DNA from 2 places in the Paenibacillus andongensis genome. Region 2 is predicted to be linked to the other one. Evidence: a T-box and tRNA genes for the amino acid it is inferred to sense, from the RefSeq annotation. Region 2 holds a T-box; the other holds one or more tRNA genes.
The links. A T-box is a leader RNA that pairs with one kind of tRNA and senses whether it is charged. The one in region 2 lies ahead of ileS (isoleucine--tRNA ligase), so its partner is inferred to be a tRNA-Ile.
Positions count from the first base shown of each region.

Region 1: it has a tRNA-Ile gene. The T-box ahead of ileS (isoleucine--tRNA ligase) is inferred to sense a tRNA for this amino acid. The anticodon was not compared.

Region 1 is NZ_CP104467.1:919,338-923,737, forward strand. Features, by position in the region: rRNA gene NYR53_RS04080 (23S ribosomal RNA) at 1-1,985, shown strand, start outside; rRNA gene rrf (5S ribosomal RNA) at 2,090-2,206, shown strand; tRNA gene NYR53_RS04090 (tRNA-Ile) at 2,262-2,338, shown strand; tRNA gene NYR53_RS04095 (tRNA-Ala) at 2,355-2,430, shown strand; tRNA gene NYR53_RS04100 (tRNA-Asn) at 2,436-2,508, shown strand; tRNA gene NYR53_RS04105 (tRNA-Ser) at 2,582-2,669, shown strand; tRNA gene NYR53_RS04110 (tRNA-Met) at 2,697-2,770, shown strand; tRNA gene NYR53_RS04115 (tRNA-Ser) at 2,782-2,870, shown strand; tRNA gene NYR53_RS04120 (tRNA-Glu) at 2,890-2,964, shown strand; tRNA gene NYR53_RS04125 (tRNA-Val) at 2,988-3,063, shown strand; tRNA gene NYR53_RS04130 (tRNA-Asp) at 3,145-3,221, shown strand; tRNA gene NYR53_RS04135 (tRNA-Thr) at 3,240-3,315, shown strand; tRNA gene NYR53_RS04140 (tRNA-Tyr) at 3,392-3,473, shown strand; tRNA gene NYR53_RS04145 (tRNA-Gln) at 3,488-3,559, shown strand; tRNA gene NYR53_RS04150 (tRNA-Lys) at 3,636-3,711, shown strand; tRNA gene NYR53_RS04155 (tRNA-Leu) at 3,731-3,810, shown strand; tRNA gene NYR53_RS04160 (tRNA-Gly) at 3,849-3,923, shown strand; tRNA gene NYR53_RS04165 (tRNA-Arg) at 3,933-4,009, shown strand; tRNA gene NYR53_RS04170 (tRNA-Pro) at 4,036-4,109, shown strand; tRNA gene NYR53_RS04175 (tRNA-Gly) at 4,117-4,187, shown strand.
Region 2 is NZ_CP104467.1:3,274,465-3,278,864, reverse strand. Features, by position in the region: gene ileS (isoleucine--tRNA ligase) at 1-2,234, opposite strand, end outside; T-box leader at 2,302-2,550, opposite strand; gene NYR53_RS14340 (DivIVA domain-containing protein) at 2,623-3,099, opposite strand; gene NYR53_RS14335 (YlmH family RNA-binding protein) at 3,255-4,037, opposite strand; gene NYR53_RS14330 (YggT family protein) at 4,040-4,309, opposite strand; gene NYR53_RS14325 (cell division protein SepF) at 4,345-4,400, opposite strand, start outside.

The sequences.
Region 1 (4,400 bases), 2.4 Mb from region 2:
GGGTTACCAAGTCCAGTCAAACTCTGAATGCCACAAACTTAAATCCGGGAGTCAGACAGTGAGTGCTAAGATCCATTGTCAAAAGGGAAACAGCCCAGACCATCAGCTAAGGTCCCCAAGTGTGTGTTAAGTGGGAAAGGATGTGGAGTTGCACAGACAACCAGGATGTTGGCTTAGAAGCAGCCACCATTGAAAGAGTGCGTAATAGCTCACTGGTCGAGTGACTCTGCGCCGAAAATGTAACGGGGCTAAACACGCCACCGAAGCTATGGCTTGCACGTATGTGCATGGGTAGGGGAGCGTTGTATGTACGTTGAATTCTGACCGTAAGGACAGGTGGAGCGCATACAAGTGAGAATGCCGGTATAAGTAACGAAAAGATCAGTGAGAATCTGATCCGCCGAAAACCTAAGGGTTCCTGAGGAAGGCTCGTCCGCTCAGGGTAAGTCGGGACCTAAGGCGAGGCCGAAAGGCGTAGTCGATGGACAACAGGTGGAAATTCCTGTACCACCGTAGCCGTTATGAGCGATGGAGTGACGCAGAAGGATAGTGACGCGAGCTGATGGATGCTCGTCCAAGCAGTGAGGCTGGTTAGTAGGCAAATCCGCTAACCGTAAGGCTGGGCTGTGATGGGGAGGGAAACTTTAAGTACCGAAGGTCATGAGTTCACACTGCCAAGAAAAGCTTCTAGCCAGGCGAAGGTGCCCGTACCGCAAACCGACACAGGTGGGTGAGAAGAGAATTCTAAGGCGCGCGGAAGAACTCTCGTTAAGGAACTCGGCAAAATGACCCCGTAACTTCGGGAGAAGGGGTGCCTCGGTAGGGTGAATAGCCCGAGGGGGCCGCAGTGAAAAGGCCCAAGCGACTGTTTAGCAAAAACACAGGTCTGTGCGAAGCCGCAAGGCGAAGTATACGGGCTGACGCCTGCCCGGTGCTGGAAGGTTAAGAGGAGTGGTTAGGGGCAACCCGAAGCTATGAATTGAAGCCCCAGTAAACGGCGGCCGTAACTATAACGGTCCTAAGGTAGCGAAATTCCTTGTCAGGTAAATTCTGACCCGCACGAATGGCGTAACGACTTGGGCGCTGTCTCAACGAGAGATCCGGTGAAATTTTAATACCTGTGAAGATGCAGGTTACCCGCGACAAGACGGAAAGACCCCATGGAGCTTTACTGCAGCTTGATATTGGACTTTGGTACGATCTGTACAGGATAGGTGGGAGCCTTTGAAGCCTGAGCGCCAGCTTGGGTGGAGGCGCCGTTGGGATACCACCCTGATCGTATCGGAGTTCTAACCTGGTACCGTAATCCGGTATGGGGACAGTGTCAGGTGGGCAGTTTGACTGGGGCGGTCGCCTCCTAAAATGTAACGGAGGCGTTTAAAGGTTCCCTCAGAATGGTTGGAAATCATTCGCAGAGTGCAAAGGCATAAGGGAGCTTGACTGCGAGACCTACAAGTCGAGCAGGGACGAAAGTCGGACTTAGTGATCCGGTGGTACCGAATGGAAGGGCCATCGCTCAACGGATAAAAGCTACCCTGGGGATAACAGGCTTATCTCCCCCAAGAGTCCACATCGACGGGGAGGTTTGGCACCTCGATGTCGGCTCATCGCATCCTGGGGCTGAAGTAGGTCCCAAGGGTTGGGCTGTTCGCCCATTAAAGCGGTACGCGAGCTGGGTTCAGAACGTCGTGAGACAGTTCGGTCCCTATCTGTCGCGGGCGTAGGAAATTTGAGAGGAGCTGTCCTTAGTACGAGAGGACCGGGATGGACGTACCGCTGGTGTACCAGTTGTCTCGCCAGAGGCATCGCTGGGTAGCTATGTACGGAGGGGATAAGCGCTGAAAGCATCTAAGCGCGAAGCCCCCCTCAAGATGAGATTTCCCAGTATGTAAGACCCCTTGTAGACGACGAGGTTGATAGGTTCGAGGTGGAAGTGCAGCAATGCATGCAGCTGACGAATACTAATCGGTCGAGGGCTTAACCAAAAAGCTGACTAAGCAGCTAGCACCTACGTCTAACGTAGCCATGCACATGATTACTTTACGCAAGTTTCGTATCTAGTTTTCAAGGCGCAAACACGCTTTGACTGTTTGGTGATGATGGCGGAGGGGACCCACGCGTTCCCATCTCGAACACGACCGTTAAGCCCTCCAGCGTCGATGGTACTTGAACCGCAGGGTTCTGGGAGAGTAGAACGTTGCCAAGCAGAATACCCCTAGTGGGTATTTTTTTTGCCACACTCTAGACTGTTTTACACATTAGGGCCCTTAGCTCAGCTGGTTAGAGCGCACCCCTGATAAGGGTGAGGTCGGTGGTTCGAGTCCACCAGGGCCCACCAATATTATTACCTTTATGGGGCCATAGCTCAGCTGGGAGAGCGCCTGCCTTGCAAGCAGGAGGTCAGCGGTTCGATCCCGCTTGGCTCCACCAAATATTCCCTGATAGCTCAGTTGGTAGAGCACTCGACTGTTAATCGAGTTGTCACAGGTTCGAGTCCTGTTCGGGGAGTCAAACCCCCAAAAAGTGAAGAGATGCTTCGTAGCATATTCCAATTACTTTTTGGGGATCCCATAAAATATATGGAGAAGTGTCCGAGCGGCCGAAGGAGCACGATTGGAAATCGTGTAGACGTCACAAGCGTCTCGAGGGTTCGAATCCCTCCTTCTCCGTTTCTTTAAATAAAGGAAAGACAATATGGCGGCGTAGCTCAGCTGGCTAGAGCGTACGGTTCATACCCGTAAGGTCGGGGGTTCGAGCCCCTCTGCCGCTACTAATTAAATTGGAGAGATACCCAAGTGGCTATAAGGGGACCCTCTGCTAAGGGGTTAGACTGCGTAAGTGGTGCGAGGGTTCGAATCCCTCTCTCTCCGTTGGTAAATTTTTAAGTTTGGCCCGTTGGTCAAGTGGTTAAGACACCTCCCTTTCACGGAGGTAACAGGGGTTCGAGTCCCCTACGGGTCACCAATAATTTTCTAGTTCGATCCCATGGAGGCTTAGCTCAGCTGGGAGAGCATCTGCCTTACAAGCAGAGGGTCGGCGGTTCGATCCCGTCAGCCTCCACCATACAACCCAAAAAAGTGAAGTGAAGCTTTGTAGCAACGCCGATTACTTTTTCGGGGCCCGTAGAAACCAATTTACTAGTATGGAGCTGTGGTGTAGTGGCCTAACATGCCTGCCTGTCACGCAGGAGACCGCGGGTTCGAATCCCGTCAGCTCCGCCATTTTTAGAAAATGAATATGCCGTTGTAGCTCAACTGGTAGAGCAACTGACTTGTAATCAGTAGGTTGGGGGTTCAAGTCCTCTCGACGGCACCACAATTCCCAAAAAAGTGAAGCAAAGCTTTGTAGCAACGCCTACTACTTTTTCGGGGCCCGGTAAGGCTTTATATGTGGAGGCTTAGTGAAGTGGCTAAACACGGCAGACTGTAAATCTGCTCTCTTCGAGTTCGGTGGTTCGAATCCATCAGCCTCCATTTCCAAACTATGTTGGGGATTAGCCAAGCGGTAAGGCAACGGACTTTGACTCCGTCATGCCAAGGTTCAAATCCTTGATCCCCAGTACTATACCCCATAAAGTGAAGGTAAGCTCTGAAGCGAATTCCTGTTACTTTACGGGGGCCCCATTAAAATTTCATGAGTCATTAGCTCAGTTGGTAGAGCACCTGACTTTTAATCAGGGTGTCGTAGGTTCGAATCCTACATGACTCACCATTTGCCTTATTTACAGCATGCGCGTATGGCGGAATTGGCAGACGCACTAGACTTAGGATCTAGCGGGCGACCGTGGGGGTTCAAGTCCCTCTACGCGCATCAAATCCTCAGCAGTATTTATACTCCTGAGGTACGATGCGGAAGTGGCTCAGCGGTAGAGCATCGCCTTGCCAAGGCGAGGGTCGCGGGTTCGATCCCCGTCTTCCGCTCCATTTTAGTAAGCGCCCTTAGCTCAGCTGGATAGAGTATTTGACTACGAATCAAAAGGTCGGGAGTTCGAATCTCTCAGGGCGCGCCATTTTTCATATGTTATTACCACCATATCGGGACGTAGCTCAGCTTGGTAGAGCACCTGCTTTGGGAGCAGGGGGTCGCATGTTCAAATCGTGTCGTCCCGATAGACACGCGGGCGTAGTTTAATGGTAGAACTTCAGCCTTCCAAGCTGATCGCGCGGGTTCGATTCCCGCCGCCCGCTTCAATGAAAAAGATCACCTTCGGGTGGTCTTTTTTCATTGTATAGGAGTATAGGAAAATATGTGAGATGCCGATTTGTGGATAAGTGATGTTAAATAACGAATGTCGATTTCTGGCTTCTCAGACTCTTTCGGCTCGCAGAGCTCTCGCTGTAAGCGCGGAAAACGCGCTTATTTGTTGGGGCGCTCCTGGATAAGCGCGTTTTCCGCGCTTA
Region 2 (4,400 bases):
AATACGGTTTGCGAAGCTTTCCGAGCTGGATCATGAGGCGCGTTTGCATACAAACGATCCTTGATAATATCCAAATAGAAAGAGCTCATTTCAACTGCGCAGAAATGATGAATCGTTTGGTAAACGACATGGAATTCATACGCTTCGTATGCCTTCACTACCTTCTCAATCATGCGATTCAAGCGGATCAACGCATAACGATCAAGCTCAGACAAACTCTCCGCAGCTACACGATCGGTTTCTGGGTTGAAATGACTCATGTTCCCCAGCAAGAAGCGCATCGTGTTGCGAATTTTACGGTATACTTCCGTCGTTTGATTCAAAATATTATCCGAGATCCGGTGATCCGATTGATAATCGACTGAGGATACCCACAGACGCAGAATATCGGCGCCTAGCTTACCACACACAACATTCGGATCAATCGTGTTGCCGATCGACTTGGACATTTTCCGTCCTTCTCCATCCAGCGTAAAGCCATGGCTGAGAACGCCTTTATATGGCGATTTCTCTCTTGTGGCAACACCTGTAATGAGAGAAGAGTTGAACCAACCACGGTATTGGTCAGAACCTTCTAAGTACAGATCCGCAGGCCATTGCAGCTCAGGACGGGATTCTAGAACAGCCACATGGCTGGAACCAGAATCAAACCATACGTCCATGATGTCCGTTTCCTTACGGAACTCAACATGACCACATTTGGAACAGCTAGTTCCCTGAGGGAGGAGATCCTTTTCATCTTTGATAAACCAAGCATTCGAGCCTTCTTGCTCAAATAATTGAGCCACATGTTGGGTGGTTTGCTCATTGACAAGCGGTTCGTTACAGCTGCGGCAGTAGAAGATCGGAATAGGAACACCCCATGCACGCTGCCTCGAAATACACCAGTCTCCACGATCTGCGATCATGTTATGCAGGCGAACTTCACCCCACTCTGGCGTCCATTTCACTTGCTTAATTTCATCCAACATCTCTTGTCTGAACTTATCGATGGACGCGAACCATTGCTCTGTCGCTCGATAAATAACTGGCTTCTTCGTGCGCCAATCATGGGCGTATTGATGCTGAATTTCACCAGCTTTAAGCAATAGACCTAATTCTTGCAGCTTCTCGATAATCAGCTTGCCGCCTTTTTCATAGAACAAGCCTTCGAAGCCCGGTGCTTCCGCTGTGAAATGCCCTTGATCATCCACAGGACATAGCACTCCGATGTTATAACGTTGTCCAATCGCGAAGTCGTCTTCCCCATGTCCAGGAGCTGTGTGTACACAACCAGTACCTGCCTCAAGTGTCACATGTTCGCCGACCATTACAAGCGATTCACGGTCATAGAACGGATGCTGACACGTAACGAACTCAAGCTCACTGCCCTTTATCGTCGATAACACTTCGTAATCAGTCCAGCCAATTTCCTTAGCTGCAGCTGCAAGCAAGCCCTGTGCAAGTACATACTTCTTCCCACCAGCCCCAACAACAGCGTAGTCGAACTCAGGATGAAGTGAGATACCCAGGTTTGCAGGGAGTGTCCATGCCGTTGTCGTCCAAATCACAATAGCGGCATCCTGCGGCAGTTTGCCTTTGCCGTCTTTAACAGGGAACGCCACATAGATGGAAGAAGAAGTTTTTTCTTTGTATTCAATCTCAGCTTCTGCAAGTGCACTTTCGGATGAAGGGGACCAATAGACAGGCTTCAAACCTTTGTAGACAAAGCCTTTTTGAACCATTTTACCGAACACTCGAATTTGCTGAGCTTCATAATTTGGCTGCAGAGTGATATACGGATTCTTCCAGTCACCGCGAATACCAAGTCGCTGGAATTGGCTTTTCTGTTTCTCAACAGACTGCAGGGCATACTCTTTGCAATATTCACGGAACTCAGGGACAGTCATTTTTTTACGATCGACTTTCCCGCTGTTTGTAATCACCTGCTCAATCGGCAATCCGTGTGTATCCCAGCCTGGAACATAAGGCGCATCGAAACCTTGTAATGTTTTGAATCGCACGATAATATCTTTCAATACCTTGTTTAAGGCATGTCCGATATGAATATCGCCGTTCGCGTACGGAGGTCCATCATGCAAAATGAATTTTGTTCTGCCTTTGCGACTCTCCTGCACTTTGGCATATATGTCTTCAGCTTCCCAGTGTTCTTGGATTTTCGGTTCCGCCTGCGGCAAATTGCCTCTCATCGGAAACTCCGTTTGCAGTAAATTTAATGTTTTGCCATAATCCATGCTAACCTCTCCATTCCTGCCTCAATCTTTATGTTGTCAGAAAAACAAAAAAAGCCTCTCATCCCCCAAAAGGGACGAGAAACTCTAGCTCGCGGTACCACCCTCGTTAAAAAGCTTAATGAACTTACACTCTGAGGTGTAGCGAACATAAGCTTAATCACTCGATCATGTGTAACGGCATGACCCGTTTCTCTCTACTCGCTTCAAGAGACGCTCCTGGGGGATATTCGGTACGCTGCAGAGATTAGGCTCACACCAAAACCCTAATTCGCTGACACTGCTCACTCGACCTACTCGTTCCAGTCATAGCTTTACTGAGATACATTTAACAGGAGTATAACCAATTCGTTAGGCATAGTCAATATGACAGCCACTTAATCGTCGATCCCTACTCTTCTTTATTTTCAAACTGCATACTTTGCCAGCCTTCTGTGCCCAACAGCTCTAATTGCGCTTCAAGCAGCGTCCGGAAGCGTGTGCGATAGATGGAGGCTTGTTTCTTCAGCTCTTCAATCTCCAAAGCAACCTTGCGTGAACGCGTCAAGGATTCGTTAATAATCCGATCAGCATTCTTCTCAGCTTCCTTCAAGATCAGCTGCGCTTCCTTCTTCGCATTGCTTCTCACTTCATCCGCAGCTTCTTGAGCAACAATAATCGTTTTGCTAAGTGATTCCTCAATGTTGGTGAAATGGTCCAAACGTTCCTGCAGCGTTAATGTCTGATTATGCAAGTCTTTATTCTCGCGAATCAATGCCTCGTAATCCTTAATGACTTGATCCAGGAATTCATTCACTTGATCTTCATCATAACCGCGGAACGAGCGGGAAAATTCCTTATTATGTATGTCTAGCGGTGTTAATGGCATCAGTGCCCCTCCTTAGCGTTTTGCGCAGCAAAACTGACTTCGTAAGCAAAGCTGAGCTTTCTTCCAAGAAAGCTAGTTTGAACCCACATCTATACTGAATCAGTTCGACAGAAAATAAGCAATTCCTGCAAAGTTCGTGGATAAATTATCCACGCTCACGCAAATTTGCCGATCTTCACACGAATTCGCCCTTTTTTCGTTACGCCTTCCACTTCAAGCACCTTGAATCTACCAAATCCTTGCAAAGACACCATATCCCCCTCTTTAAGGGGCTTACTAGGATCTTCCTCCAGCTTCCAATTGACGCGGCAGCGGCCAGCTTGAATGGGAACCAATATTTTAGCCCGGCTTAGCCTGAATACATCACTCACAATCCCGTCCATACGCATCGACGCAACAGACAGGTTCAGCTCGTCCAATTGTACCTTAGCTAGTTCCAGCTTATCTAACGACAACAGTTCTGTCTGTACATGAACCCTATGTACCTGAGACAAATTCAGATGCAAGTAATCCGCAGCATCCTGGGTAACCAAACAATGGCAGCCACCCTCTATAACATGAATATCGCCAACCTTGTCTCGCTTCATGCCGAGTCCAAGAATGGCGCCCATATAATCTCCGTGTTCTAATGTTAGAAATTTGCCGTCACCGGAAGAAACGGATAAGACCGCCATCGCCATATCTTCCCCATCCAAAGATCGGTAATCTGGGGCAATCAGAGCCCTTCTTCGTTCGGCGGCCGAATATCCGCCATCTAGACGGCAGTGGACATCTGGGTGTCTATTCACAAGTGATGTCAGTATAAAAGCCTGTCTGGGATCTAAGAAATCCGTTAGCTTCACAGCATGCTGCTCGGCTGCCCGTTCCACCCAATCCCAGGCTTTATCGACAAAATGGTGTTCATCCGAATGAAAATGACCATAGAGTTCTTTTGGCAATGTTAGAACAACCCCACAATAAAATCGAGCACAGCTGCAATCCCCATAACCACAAATCGCAATGCAATTAAGGCTACAATTGGTGAAAGATCAATGAACCCAATGCTGGGAATAATCTTTCGGAAAGGACTTAAATACGGTTCAACCAATTTCGCAAGGAGACCTCCAATGAAGCTGTCACGTGCATTTGGAAACCAGGAGAGGATCAAATAGCCGATAATCATGAAATAATAAATTTCCATTAAAATACTAAGATAATAGTGAACGTAAATCACGTATGCATCCACCTCTGTGTTAGGATATGCGCCTATTCTTCACCCATCATCTCGGAGATGTGACCATGAATATCAACTGAGTCTGGTG